2 regions of the Kitasatospora sp. NPDC059408 genome follow, and region 2 is predicted to be linked to the other one. Evidence: riboswitches for the same ligand, from Rfam matches in the RefSeq annotation. Region 2 holds a riboswitch; the other holds the start of a gene.

Evidence for each region. Region 2 has a riboswitch for glycine ahead of gcvP (aminomethyl-transferring glycine dehydrogenase). Riboswitches for the same ligand answer to the same signal wherever they lie in the genome.
Region 1: linked by a shared signal. The riboswitch ahead of gcvT (glycine cleavage system aminomethyltransferase GcvT) and the one ahead of gcvP (aminomethyl-transferring glycine dehydrogenase) in region 2 are both predicted to bind glycine.

Annotation. Positions count from the first base shown of each region.
Region 1 covers NZ_JBHYWI010000061.1:26,982-32,797, reverse strand. The annotation lists gene ACFXDE_RS31670 (enhanced serine sensitivity protein SseB C-terminal domain-containing protein) at 1-488, opposite strand, end outside; gene ACFXDE_RS31665 (enhanced serine sensitivity protein SseB C-terminal domain-containing protein) at 605-1,399, opposite strand; glycine riboswitch at 1,608-1,713, shown strand; gene gcvT (glycine cleavage system aminomethyltransferase GcvT) at 1,945-3,066, shown strand; gene gcvH (glycine cleavage system protein GcvH) at 3,166-3,540, shown strand; gene glyA (serine hydroxymethyltransferase) at 3,677-4,945, shown strand; gene ACFXDE_RS31645 (L-serine ammonia-lyase) at 5,100-5,816, shown strand, end outside.
Region 2 covers NZ_JBHYWI010000123.1:4,771-10,586, forward strand. The annotation lists gene ACFXDE_RS41105 (YsnF/AvaK domain-containing protein) at 1-294, opposite strand, end outside; partial or broken gene ACFXDE_RS41110 (PRC-barrel domain-containing protein) at 322-702, opposite strand; glycine riboswitch at 927-1,030, shown strand; gene gcvP (aminomethyl-transferring glycine dehydrogenase) at 1,271-4,171, shown strand; gene ACFXDE_RS41120 (DUF5999 family protein) at 4,311-4,502, opposite strand; gene ACFXDE_RS41125 (hypothetical protein) at 4,872-5,444, opposite strand; gene ACFXDE_RS41130 (glutamate--cysteine ligase) at 5,813-5,816, shown strand, end outside.

The sequences.
Region 1 (5,816 bases), on a different contig from region 2:
TGGGCGTTCACCTGCGGCTCGCTGAGCCTCAGCGGCCCGGCCGGCAGCCGGTCCAGGCCCCCCGCGATCCGCCGCAGGTCCGCCCACGGCACGCCGACCCCGCCGCCCGGGGCGTGCGGGTTCAGCCACAGGCCCCAGCGGGTGCGGTACAGCGACGCGGCGATCTCGCGCCCGGAGACGACCTCGTGGGCACGCGCCCAGCCGGAGGCCGCCAGCTGCTCGGGGGAGGTGACGGCCGGCGCGTAGCCGTGGCCGCTGATCTCCATGTTCCCGTACTGGGCGTCCGGGCTGCCCGGGGTGCCGTGCCACAGCAGCATCCAGACCTGGCCCTCGGCCAGGGCGCGGAGCAGTTGCTCGTACGCCTCGTAGCGCTCCGGCGCGACCTCGCGCAGCGCGCGCTCCAGCACGCCCGGATCCGCGCCGGGGCGTCCGGCCGGTGCCTGGCCCCAGGGCCCCGGTGCACCACCGGACACCGCTCCCGCACTCATGCGCCCACCTCGCCGCGCCTCTTTCCTCACCTGCCGCCGGCCCGTCGGCCGTCTGCACGCACCCTATGGCGCGGCACCGGCCGACGCCACGGCGACGTGCCTACGAACGAACCCCGTCACACCCGCGCGTAGAACGGCAGCACCCGGGTGAGCAGCCACTCGACCACCGGATCGTCGGCGAGGTCGAGCAGCACGAGGTGGACGCCGCCGGGCAGCGGCGCGGTTCCCAGCGCGCGGCCGAGCGCCTCGTTCACCGCCGCCGGGTCGGCCGGGGCGGCCGGGTCCAGCTGCACGCCGATGAACATCACGGTCGGCTCGCCCTCGATGCTCGCGAGCGCGCGGCGCGCGGTCAACACTCCCGGCAGGGCGGCGAGTTCGGCCCGACAGACGGCCAGGAAGTGCTCCGGATCCTCCCCCGGCACGGGCTCGCGCAGCGCGACCCGGCCACCGGTCGGCGCCGAGGGGTCCTCCCAGCGGTCCTCGCGCGGACCGCGGCGCAGCTCGGCGACGCCCTGCGGCGGCACCGGGATGCCCACCGCGGCCTCGGGGTTGACGGCGATCCCGACGCCCAGCGGCAGCCCGCGGGCGAACTCCCAGGCCGGGGCGACCGCGAACGCCATCCCCGGCGCCTGCTGGAGGAACACCTCCTGCGAGGAGAAGACCGGGACGTACGGCTCGCCGCCCAGCTCGATCGTCGGCAGGTCCAGCGACTGCCCCTGCGGGTCGCCGCCGGCGGGCAGCGGGATCCACACCTGGCTGCGGGCCAGCACCTCGACCACCCGCGGCGTCGCGCCCGGATCGCCCAGCGCGGCGGTGAGCACCTGCTCCAGCTCGTTGGCCGGCCAGGCCCCGCCCGGCGGCGGCGTGTCCGGGCCGCCCCACCCCTGCTGCTGCTCCACCGGGTACCCCATGCGCCCCTGTACCGCCCTCTGCCGGTCGGCCGCCCACTGCTGCCGACGCGCAGCAGTCTAGGGTGCGTGTTCCCTTGTGTGGCGTGTGGCCGGGTCCCCTGTGGTGTGTGACCGGGTCCCCCCTCCCATCGGTGCCGCGGACGTGCCATGATGTGCGCGTCCGACGGCGTCGTGCGCAGTCGGCCCCACTAACTCCATACCGGCCGCTCGAACCCGCGCGGGAGAGTCCGGAGTGCCCCGTCTGGTGGCACGGCCGGCGCCGAAGGAGCAAGTCCTCCCCGGAATCTCTCAGGCCCCCCTACCGCACGGGTTAGGCACATCTGGAAAGCGGCGCACGGCCTGTCGTGCGCCCACCCACGGTGCAAGCCGCCATCCTGTCCGGAAAGCTGGAAACAGCGACGGGCCGCTGCGCGGTGAAGCTCTCAGGTTCGACGACAGATGGGGAGACCCACGCCGCCGCATGCCCGCGCGCAGGAGTCGGTCCCCGAGCGGGTCCGGTCCGGCGCGTGCACCCCTGAGTGCCCAGACCGAGGAGTTCCCAGGCCATGTCGTCCCTCCGCCTCACCGCGCTCGACGCGCTGCACCGCGCCCTCGGCGCGACCATGACCGACTTCGCCGGCTGGGACATGCCGCTGCGTTACGGCAGCGAGCGCGAGGAGCACCTCGCCGTCCGCACCAAGGCCGGTCTGTTCGACCTGTCCCACATGGGCGAGATCACCGTGACCGGCCCGCAGGCCGGCGAGATGCTGGACCACGCGCTGGTCGGCTTCGTCTCCGCCCTCGGCGTCCTGCGCGCCCGCTACACCATGATCTGCGCCGAGGACGGCGGCATCCTGGACGACCTGATCGTCTACCGCCTGCGCGAGGACTCCTTCCTCGTCGTCGCCAACGCCTCCAACGCCCAGCTGGTGCTGGACGAGCTGATCGCCCGCGCCAAGGGCTTCGACGCCGTCGTCACCGACGACCGCGACACCTACGCGCTGATCGCCGTCCAGGGCCCGGAGTCCACCGCGATCCTCGCGAAGACCACCGAGGCCGACCTGCCCGGCCTGAAGTACTACGCGATCCTCCCGGCCCGGGTGGCCGACCGGGACGTGCTGCTCGCCCGCACCGGCTACACCGGCGAGGACGGCTTCGAGATCTTCTGCGCCCCGGCCGACGCCGAGCCGGTCTGGCAGGCGCTGACCGCCGCCGGCGAGGGCCACGGCCTGGTGCCGTGCGGCCTGTCCTGCCGCGACACCCTGCGCCTGGAGGCGGGCATGCCGCTGTACGGGCACGAGCTCTCCACCGACCTGACCCCGTTCGACGCCGGCCTCGGCCGGGTCGTCCGCTTCGACAAGACCACCAACGACGGCGCCTTCGTCGGCCGCAAGGCCCTGGAGAAGGCCGCCGCCGAGGCGGAGTCGACCCCGCCGCGCGTCCTGGTGGGCCTGGTCTCCGAGGGCAAGCGCGTGCCGCGCGCCGAGTACACGGTGGTCTCCGCCGACGGCGCCCCGATCGGCCGGATCACCTCGGGCGCGCCGTCCCCGACGCTGGGCAAGCCGATCGCGATCGCCTACGTGGACGCGGCCCACGCCGCCCCCGGCACCGCCGTCGCGGTGGACGTGCGCGGCAAGCACGAGCCGGTCGAGGTCGTCGCCCTGCCGTTCTACAAGCGCGCCCGCTGAGGATCTTCCCGGGCCCTCGGTCACCACTGATCCGCGACGAAGCCGTCCGCGCGGCGGCCCGCTTCGTCGTACCCGCTTCCCATCCTGGAGAATGACGCCATGAGCAACCCCCAGCACCTGCAGTACACCAAGGAGCACGAGTGGCTGACGGCCGCCGAGGACGGTGTCTCGACGGTCGGCATCACCAAGCACGCCGCGGACGCGCTCGGTGACATCGTCTACGTGCAGCTGCCCGAGGTCGGCGACGAGGTGACCGCCGGCGAGACCTGCGGCGAGCTGGAGTCCACCAAGTCGGTCAGCGACCTGTACTCCCCGGTGACCGGCGAGGTCGTCGAGGTCAACCAGGACGTCCTGGACGACAACGCCCTGGTCAACAGCGCCCCGTTCGAGGGCGGCTGGCTGTTCAAGGTCAAGGTGGAGTCCACCGACGAGCTGCTCAGCGCCGACGAGTACACCGCCTTCATCGGCGGCTGACCAGGCCCTTGGCGCGGCGGGCCGCAGCGCGGCGGCCCGCCCCCCTCACCGCCCACCCGTCACCCGCCGCCGCCCTTCCGAGGGCGCACTTCGCGCGGCGGTCCCGATTCCTCCTTCGCCCCGGGAAGACCACACCATGACGGTTCTCAACGAATCCCTGCACTCGCTCGACCCGGAGATCGCCGCCGCGGTCGACGCCGAGCTGCACCGCCAGCAGACCACCCTGGAAATGATCGCCTCCGAGAACTTCGCCCCGGTGGCGGTCATGGAGGCCCAGGGCTCGGTGCTCACCAACAAGTACGCCGAGGGCTACCCCGGCCGCCGCTACTACGGCGGCTGCGAGCACGTCGACGTCGTCGAGCAGATCGCGATCGACCGCATCAAGGCCCTGTTCGGCGCCGAGCACGCCAACGTCCAGCCGCACTCGGGCGCGCAGGCCAACGCCGCCGCGATGTTCGCGCTGATCCAGCCGGGCGACACCATCCTGGGCCTGAGCCTGGCCCACGGCGGTCACCTGACCCACGGCATGAAGATCAACTTCTCCGGCAAGCTCTACAACGTGGCCGCGTACCACGTCGACGAGAAGAGCGGCCAGGTCGACATGGCCGAGGTCGAGCGCCTCGCCAAGGAGCACCAGCCGAAGCTGATCATCGCCGGCTGGTCCGCCTACCCGCGCCAGCTCGACTTCGCCGAGTTCCGCCGCATCGCCGACGAGGTCGGCGCCCTGCTCATGGTGGACATGGCGCACTTCGCCGGCCTGGTGGCCGCGGGCCTGCACCCGAACCCGGTGCCGTACGCGGACGTCGTCACCACCACGACCCACAAGACCCTGGGCGGCCCGCGCGGCGGCGTCATCCTGTCGAAGGCCGAGTGGGCCAAGAAGATCAACTCCGCGGTCTTCCCCGGCCAGCAGGGCGGTCCGCTGGAGCACGTGATCGCGGGCAAGGCCGTCGCGTTCAAGGTCGCCGCGTCCGAGGAGTTCAAGGAGCGCCAGCAGCGCACCCTGGACGGCGCCCGGATCCTCGCCGAGCGCCTGCTGCAGGCCGACGTCGCCGAGGCCGGCGCCTCCGTGCTGTCCGGCGGCACCGACGTGCACCTGGTGCTGGTCGACCTGCGCAACAGCCAGCTCGACGGCCAGCAGGCCGAGGACCGCCTCCACGAGGTCGGCATCACGGTCAACCGCAACGCGATCCCGAACGACCCGCGCCCGCCGATGGTCACCTCCGGCCTGCGCATCGGCACCCCGGCCCTCGCCACCCGCGGCTTCGGCGCCGAGGACTTCCGCGAGGTCGCCGACATCATCGCAGAGGCCCTCAAGCCGGGCTTCGACGAGACCGTCGCCGCCGGCCTGAAGGCCCGCGTCACCGCGCTGGCCGAGAAGTACCCGCTCTACCCGAACCTCTGATCGCCGGGGGTGGGTGACCGGCCTCACGCCGGTCGTCCACGGGAGTTTCCGGGGCACCGCGCACACTGGAAAGACGCGCGGTGCCCCTCCTCATGCTGCGCCTACGCACAGCAACGCAATGTCCGTCCACGAGACCAGACAAGGACGTCCCCCCGTGGCCCTCAGTGTCTTCGACCTTTTCTCCATCGGTATCGGCCCGTCGAGCTCCCACACGGTCGGCCCGATGCGCGCCGCCCGGATGTTCGCCCGGCGGCTGCGGTCCGAAGGCCTGCTGCCCGGGGTGGTGAGCGTCCGCGCCGAGCTGTACGGCTCGCTCGGCGCCACCGGCCACGGCCACGGCACCCCGAAGGCCGTCCTGCTCGGCCTGGAGAACAACTCCCCGCGCACGGTCGACGTCGACCAGGCCGACCGGGACGTCGAGCGGATCACCGCCGAGAAGCGGCTCAGCCTGCTCGGCGAGCACCCGATCGACTTCGACCCCGACACCCAGCTGATCCTGCACCGGCGCCGCTCGCTGCCGTACCACGCCAATGGGATGACCCTGTGGGCGTTCGCGGCCGACGGCTCGACGCTGCTGGAGAAGACCTACTACTCGGTCGGCGGCGGCTTCGTCGTCGACGAGGACGCGATCGGCGCCGACCGGGTCAAGCCGGACGACACCGCGCTGAAGTACCCCTTCCGCACCGGCGAGGAGCTGCTGCGCCTCACCCGCGAGACCGGGCTGTCGATCTCCGGCCTGATGCTGGAGAACGAGAAGGCCTGGCGCAGCGAGGAGGAGATCCGCACCGGGCTGCTGGAGATCTGGCAGGTCATGCAGGAGTGCGTCCGCGCCGGCATGTCCCGCGAGGGCATCCTGCCGGGCGGCCTCAAG
Region 2 (5,816 bases):
CTCGCTCGTCACGTACTTGCGCAGCTTCGCCGTGCCCAGCACGTGCCACTCGGTGGTGATGTCCAGCCGCTCCTCGCGGCAGGTGATCTCGACCGGGCCGCTGGGGGCGGACGGGGCCTCGGTCGCCGGGGCGTTCTGGGGCTTGGGCTGGACGGCGGGCTGGGCGACGGGGGGTTGGGCGGTCGTGGTCGCGGCCGCCATCGGGGCGGCTGTCGGCGCGGGGGTGCTGAGGGTCCGCACGTGGGCCTCCGTGGCGGTCGTGGTGGGAGCGGTGGTGAGGGTGGTCGTGGTCATGGGGGCGACGGTCGTCGTGGCGGCGGCCGCGGTGGTGCCGAAGTCGAGGTCGGGCTGCGGCGGTCCGGCGTCGCCGTTCACCGGCCGGCCGTTCACCGGGGTGTCGAGGCCGTAGTAGCGGTAGAGCTGGAGCTCCTGGGCCGGCGACAGGTGCTGGCCGACGCCGAAGTCCGGCGAGTCCTTGACCAGCGACTTGTCGTACGGCACGCGGAGCTCGTCGCCGGAGAACTCGCTCGTGGTGAGCGGGACGAAGGCGTCCCGGCCGAAGATGCCGGTGCGGACGGCGGCCCACTCGGGCTGGCCGGTGGCGTCGTCCAGGTACACCTCGTCGACCGTGCCGATCTTGTCTCCGTTGCGGTCGACCGCCTTGTGGCCGATGAGGTCGCGGGGGTCGATATCGGTTTGCACTCTTTCCTCCAGTGCGCTGCGCCTGCGGAACTCCCGCAGGACGGCGGCCGGAGCAGCCGTGCCGTCCGCCACTTCACACCAAAAGCCATCAACCGGACGGCCGCGAGCGGGGTGCGTCCGGACGGGCTGCGGGGTGGGCCGTTCGGGGGACGCGCGTAGACCCCGGGTGACCGGACACACCCGTGATCGAACGGGCTCCCGCTGGTACCCTGGGCCGCGACCGCCGAGCCCGCTCGGGAGAGTCCCCGAAGGCGAAAGCCACTGGTCGGGGCGCCGAAGGAGCAACTCCTCCCCGGAATCTCTCAGGCATCCGTACCGTGTGGGATAGGTCACTCTGGAAAGCAGGGCAGGACCGCCGGCGAGGGAGCCGACGGCCACCACCCTCACCGACGGTGCAAGCCGGCGGAGCGCCCACGGCGCGCCGCGCGGGCGAAGCTCTCAGGTCCCGATGACAGAGGGGGAGGCCTGTCGGGTCCGCCCGCCACCAGGCCCACCCGCTGTCCGCAGCGGTGCAGGCCGACCGGCGTGCGTACCCCCGCCGGTCCGTGACCAGGAGGCCTCGACCACCATGAACGCCCAGTCGAACGCGGGACGCCCGAGCGGCGCCGTCACCCTCACCGAGCTCGAGCAGGCCAGCCCCTTCGAGAACCGCCACATCGGCCCCGACGCCGCCGCGCAGGAGAAGATGCTGGCGCAGGTCGGCTACGGCTCGCTGGACGAGCTCGCCGCCACCGCCGTGCCCGAGGCGATCCGTTCCATCACGGGTCTGGACCTGCCCGCCGGCCGCAGCGAGGCCCAGGTCCTCGCGGAGCTGCGCGAACTGGCCGGCCGCAACCAGGTGCTCCAGCCGATGATCGGCCTGGGCTACTACGGCACCTTCACCCCGCCGGTGATCCTGCGCAACGTCCTGGAGAACCCGGCCTGGTACACCGCGTACACCCCGTACCAGCCGGAGATCTCCCAGGGCCGCCTGGAGGCGCTGCTCAATTTCCAGACCCTGGTCTCCGACCTGACCGGCCTGCCCACCTCGGGCTCCTCGCTGCTCGACGAGTCCACCGCCGCCGCCGAGGCGATGGCGCTGGCCCGCCGCGTCACCAAGGTCAAGGGCGGCGTGTTCCTCGTCGACGCCGAGACCCTGCCGCAGACCGTCGCGGTGATCAACACCCGTGCCGTGCCGACCGGTGTCGAGGTCGTCGTGGCGGACCTCTCCGAGGGCATCCCGGCCGAGATCGCCGAGCGCGGCGTCTTCGGCGTGCTGCTCCAGTACCCGGGTGCCACCGGTGTCGTGCGCGACCTCGCCCCCGTCATCGAGCAGGCCCACGGCCTCGGCGCGATCGTCGCGGTCGCCGCCGACCTGCTGGCGCTGACCCTGCTCAAGTCGCCCGGCGCGCTCGGCGCCGACATCGCCTGCGGCACCTCGCAGCGCTTCGGCGTGCCGATGGGCTTCGGCGGCCCGCACGCCGGCTACCTGTCGGTGCGCGCCGAGTACGCCCGCTCGCTGCCCGGCCGCCTGGTCGGCGTCTCCGTCGACTCGGACGGCAACCGCGCCTACCGCCTGGCGCTGCAGACCCGCGAGCAGCACATCCGCCGCGAGAAGGCCACCAGCAACATCTGCACCGCCCAGGTGCTGCTCGCCGTCATGGCCTCGATGTACGCCGTCTACCACGGCCCGGACGGCCTGGCCGACATCGCCCGCCGCACCCACCGTTACGCCGCCGCCCTCGCCGAGGGCCTGCGGGCCGGCGGCGTCGAGCTCCTGCACGGCGAGTTCTTCGACACCGTCACCGCCGTCGTCCCGGGCCGCGCCGCCGAGATCGCCGCCGCCGCCCGTGCCAACGGCATCAACGTGTACCAGGACGGCGAGGACCGGATCTCGGTCTCCACCGACGAGACCACCACCCGTGAGCACCTGGCCGGCGTCTGGGCCGCGTTCGGCGTGCCCGCCGTCGAGGCCGCCGAGACCGCCGAGGCGCTGCCCGCCGCGCTGCTGCGCGAGGACGAGTACCTCACCCACCCGGTCTTCCACAGCCACCGCTCGGAGACCGCCATGCTGCGCTACCTGCGCCGCCTGTCGGACCGGGACTACGCGCTGGACCGCGGCATGATCCCGCTGGGCTCCTGCACCATGAAGCTCAACGCGACCACCGAGATGGAGCCGGTGACCTGGCCGGAGTTCGGCCAGCTGCACCCGTTCGCGCCGATCGACCAGGCCCAGGGCTTCCTGACCCTGATCCGCCAGCTGGAGCAGCAGCTGGTCGAGGTCACCGGCTACGACGCCGTCTCGATCCAGCCGAACGCCGGTTCGCAGGGCGAGCTGGCCGGCCTGCTGGCCGTCCGCGCCTACCACCACGCCAACGGCGACACCCAGCGCGACGTCTGCCTGATCCCGTCCTCCGCGCACGGCACCAACGCGGCCTCCGCCGTGATGGCCGGCATGCGGGTCGTCGTGGTGAAGACCCTCGTCGACGGCGACGTGGACGTCGAGGACCTGAAGGCCAAGATCGAGAAGCACCGCGACAGCCTGTCGGTGCTGATGGTCACCTACCCGTCCACCCACGGCGTCTATGAGACCGAGATCACCCAGATCTGCGCCCTGGTGCACGAGGCCGGCGGCCAGGTGTACGTGGACGGCGCCAACCTGAACGCCCTGGTCGGCCTCGCCAAGCCGGGCAAGTTCGGCGCGGACGTCTCGCACCTGAACCTGCACAAGACCTTCTGCATCCCGCACGGCGGTGGCGGCCCGGGCGTCGGCCCGGTCGCGGTGCGCGCCCACCTGGCGCCGTACCTGCCGAACCACCCGCTGCAGGAGGAGGCCGGCCCGGCCACCGGTGTCGGCCCGATCTCGGCGGCGCCGTGGGGCTCGGCCGCGATCCTGCCGATCTCCTGGGCGTACGTCCGCCTGATGGGCGGCGAGGGCCTCAAGCACGCGACCCAGGTCGCCGTGCTGAACGCCAACTACATCGCCAAGCGCCTCGCCCCGCACTTCCCGGTGCTCTACACCGGGCCGGGCGGGCTGGTCGCGCACGAGTGCATCATCGACCTGCGTCCGCTCACCAAGGAGACGGGCGTGACGGTGGACGACATCGCCAAGCGCCTGATCGACTACGGCTTCCACGCGCCGACGATGTCGTTCCCGGTGGCCGGCACGCTGATGATCGAGCCGACCGAGTCCGAGGACCTGCACGAGATCGACCGGTTCTGCGACACGATGATCGCGATCCGCGCCGAGATCGACAAGGTCGGCTCGGGCGAGTGGGCGGCCGACGACAACCCGCTGTGCAACGCCCCGCACATCGCCGCCACCCTGGCCGGCGACTGGGCGCACGGCTACTCGCGGCAGGAGGCCGTCTTCCCGGCGGGCGTGAACCCGGCGGACAAGTACTGGCCGCCGGTCAGCCGGATCGACGGCGCGTACGGCGACCGCAACCTGGTCTGCTCGTGCCCGCCGCTGGACGAGTACGGCGTCTGAGCCGGATCCGGCAGGCGTGAGTGGCAGGGCCCCGGCGGTACGTTCGCCGGGGCCCTGCCCCGTTCTCGTGGACTGTCCCCCGCTGATGGTGGCGTGCGTACGGTCGGACCGCGGGTCAGGCCGCGGGTCGGACTGCGGGTCAGGCCGCGTGGGCGACCGGGCGGCGCGGTGCGATCACCCGGCCGTCGGGCAGCAGCTCTCCGGTGTCCTCGAACATGAGGACACCGTTGCAGAGCAGGCTCCAGCCCTGCTCCGGGTGGCAGGCCACCGGGACGGCAGCCTCGCGGTCCTCGGACTCGGCCGACGGGCACTCAGGACGGTGCTGGCACATGCGTACCCTCGCTTCGCTCTGCGATCCTCCCCGTGGGGCGGCCGCCGACGGCGAGCCGTCGGGAACCGCCGCGCAGTCGGATCCTGTCCGCGCGCCGACCAGGTGTTGAGCGGCGCTCAAGTGGGTAGGACAGGTGGTCCTTCCACGCTGGTTCCCAGTGTCGGCATCTGCGGACGTGCGCGCAGCGATTTGGTGACATGCGCCACAACTCCCGCGCAGAGATCACCCGTTCAGGTGGGGCTGGTGGCGAAATACGCACAGACGGGTCAGGCGCAAGGTGACCCATCAGGGCCATGGACGGTGACCCGTCCGGGTGGGTGAGAGGTCCGGAGAGCCCTGGGGTCGGGGGTGTCGCCAGGGGTGTCCGGGTCAGGAGGTGCCGAGGAGCAGCGGCTTGGCGAGGGGGGCGCGTGCGAGCAGCGGGAGGAGTTCGGCGGCCGGGTACGCGCGGTGCGCGGTGACGCCGAGCGGGGCCGGGGCGAGCGGGATCAGGAGGTCGGCGGCCGGGCCGGTGTCGGGGCTGTGCAGCCACAGCGCCGTCGCGTACTGGCCGGGGAAGGTCAGCAGGCGGGGCTGGTGGCGCACCCGGGAGCCCTGCGCGAGCTGCCAGGCCTGGCGCAGCGCCCGGACCGTGGAGTCCAGGTAGGGGCCGGCGGTGAAGTGGGAGAAGGTGTGGCCCTCGATGTCCAGCACCACTTCGGCGGCGGCGGCCACGTCGGCGCCGTCCTTGATCAGGAAGCGCCAGCCCGTCCGGCGGGCGGCGGTGAGCTCGGGGTGCGGGCCGTCCAGGACGTGGACGGCGAGCGGGTGGGCGGGCAGCAGAGGGCCGGCCGGATGACGCAGCGCTGCGGCGGCGGGCTGGCGCAGCGCGGTCTCCGAGTCGAGTGCGGCGAGGACCGCGCGCAGGGCGCTCGGTGGGGGTTGCGGGGTCTGCAGTGTCATGGCGAGGTCGCCTCTCCGTGTGAGATCGGCGTGCGAGTGCGGCATACCGGCGTGGCGCGGTGTGTCAACGGTGACGGGACCTGGCCGTGTCCGGTTGTGCAGGATCGCGGAGCCGGCGCGGTCGCCGCCCTCGACGAGGGCCTCGGGGCGGGGGGCGGACCGGCCGGAGCGCAGTGCGAATTCTATCGAACAGGTGCGCAGGGTGACCTGTTTATCACAGGCGGTGGCGTCGGGCAAGTCGGCAGATACTCTGAATAGTCGTCAGTTTCCTTGCATTGCAAGCCAGTACACGCCTTCGGGTATCGATCTTCCGGGCGGGCATGATGTCTGGCACGGTCGGTCGGCCGGTGGCTCAGGAGGAGGGGACCATGG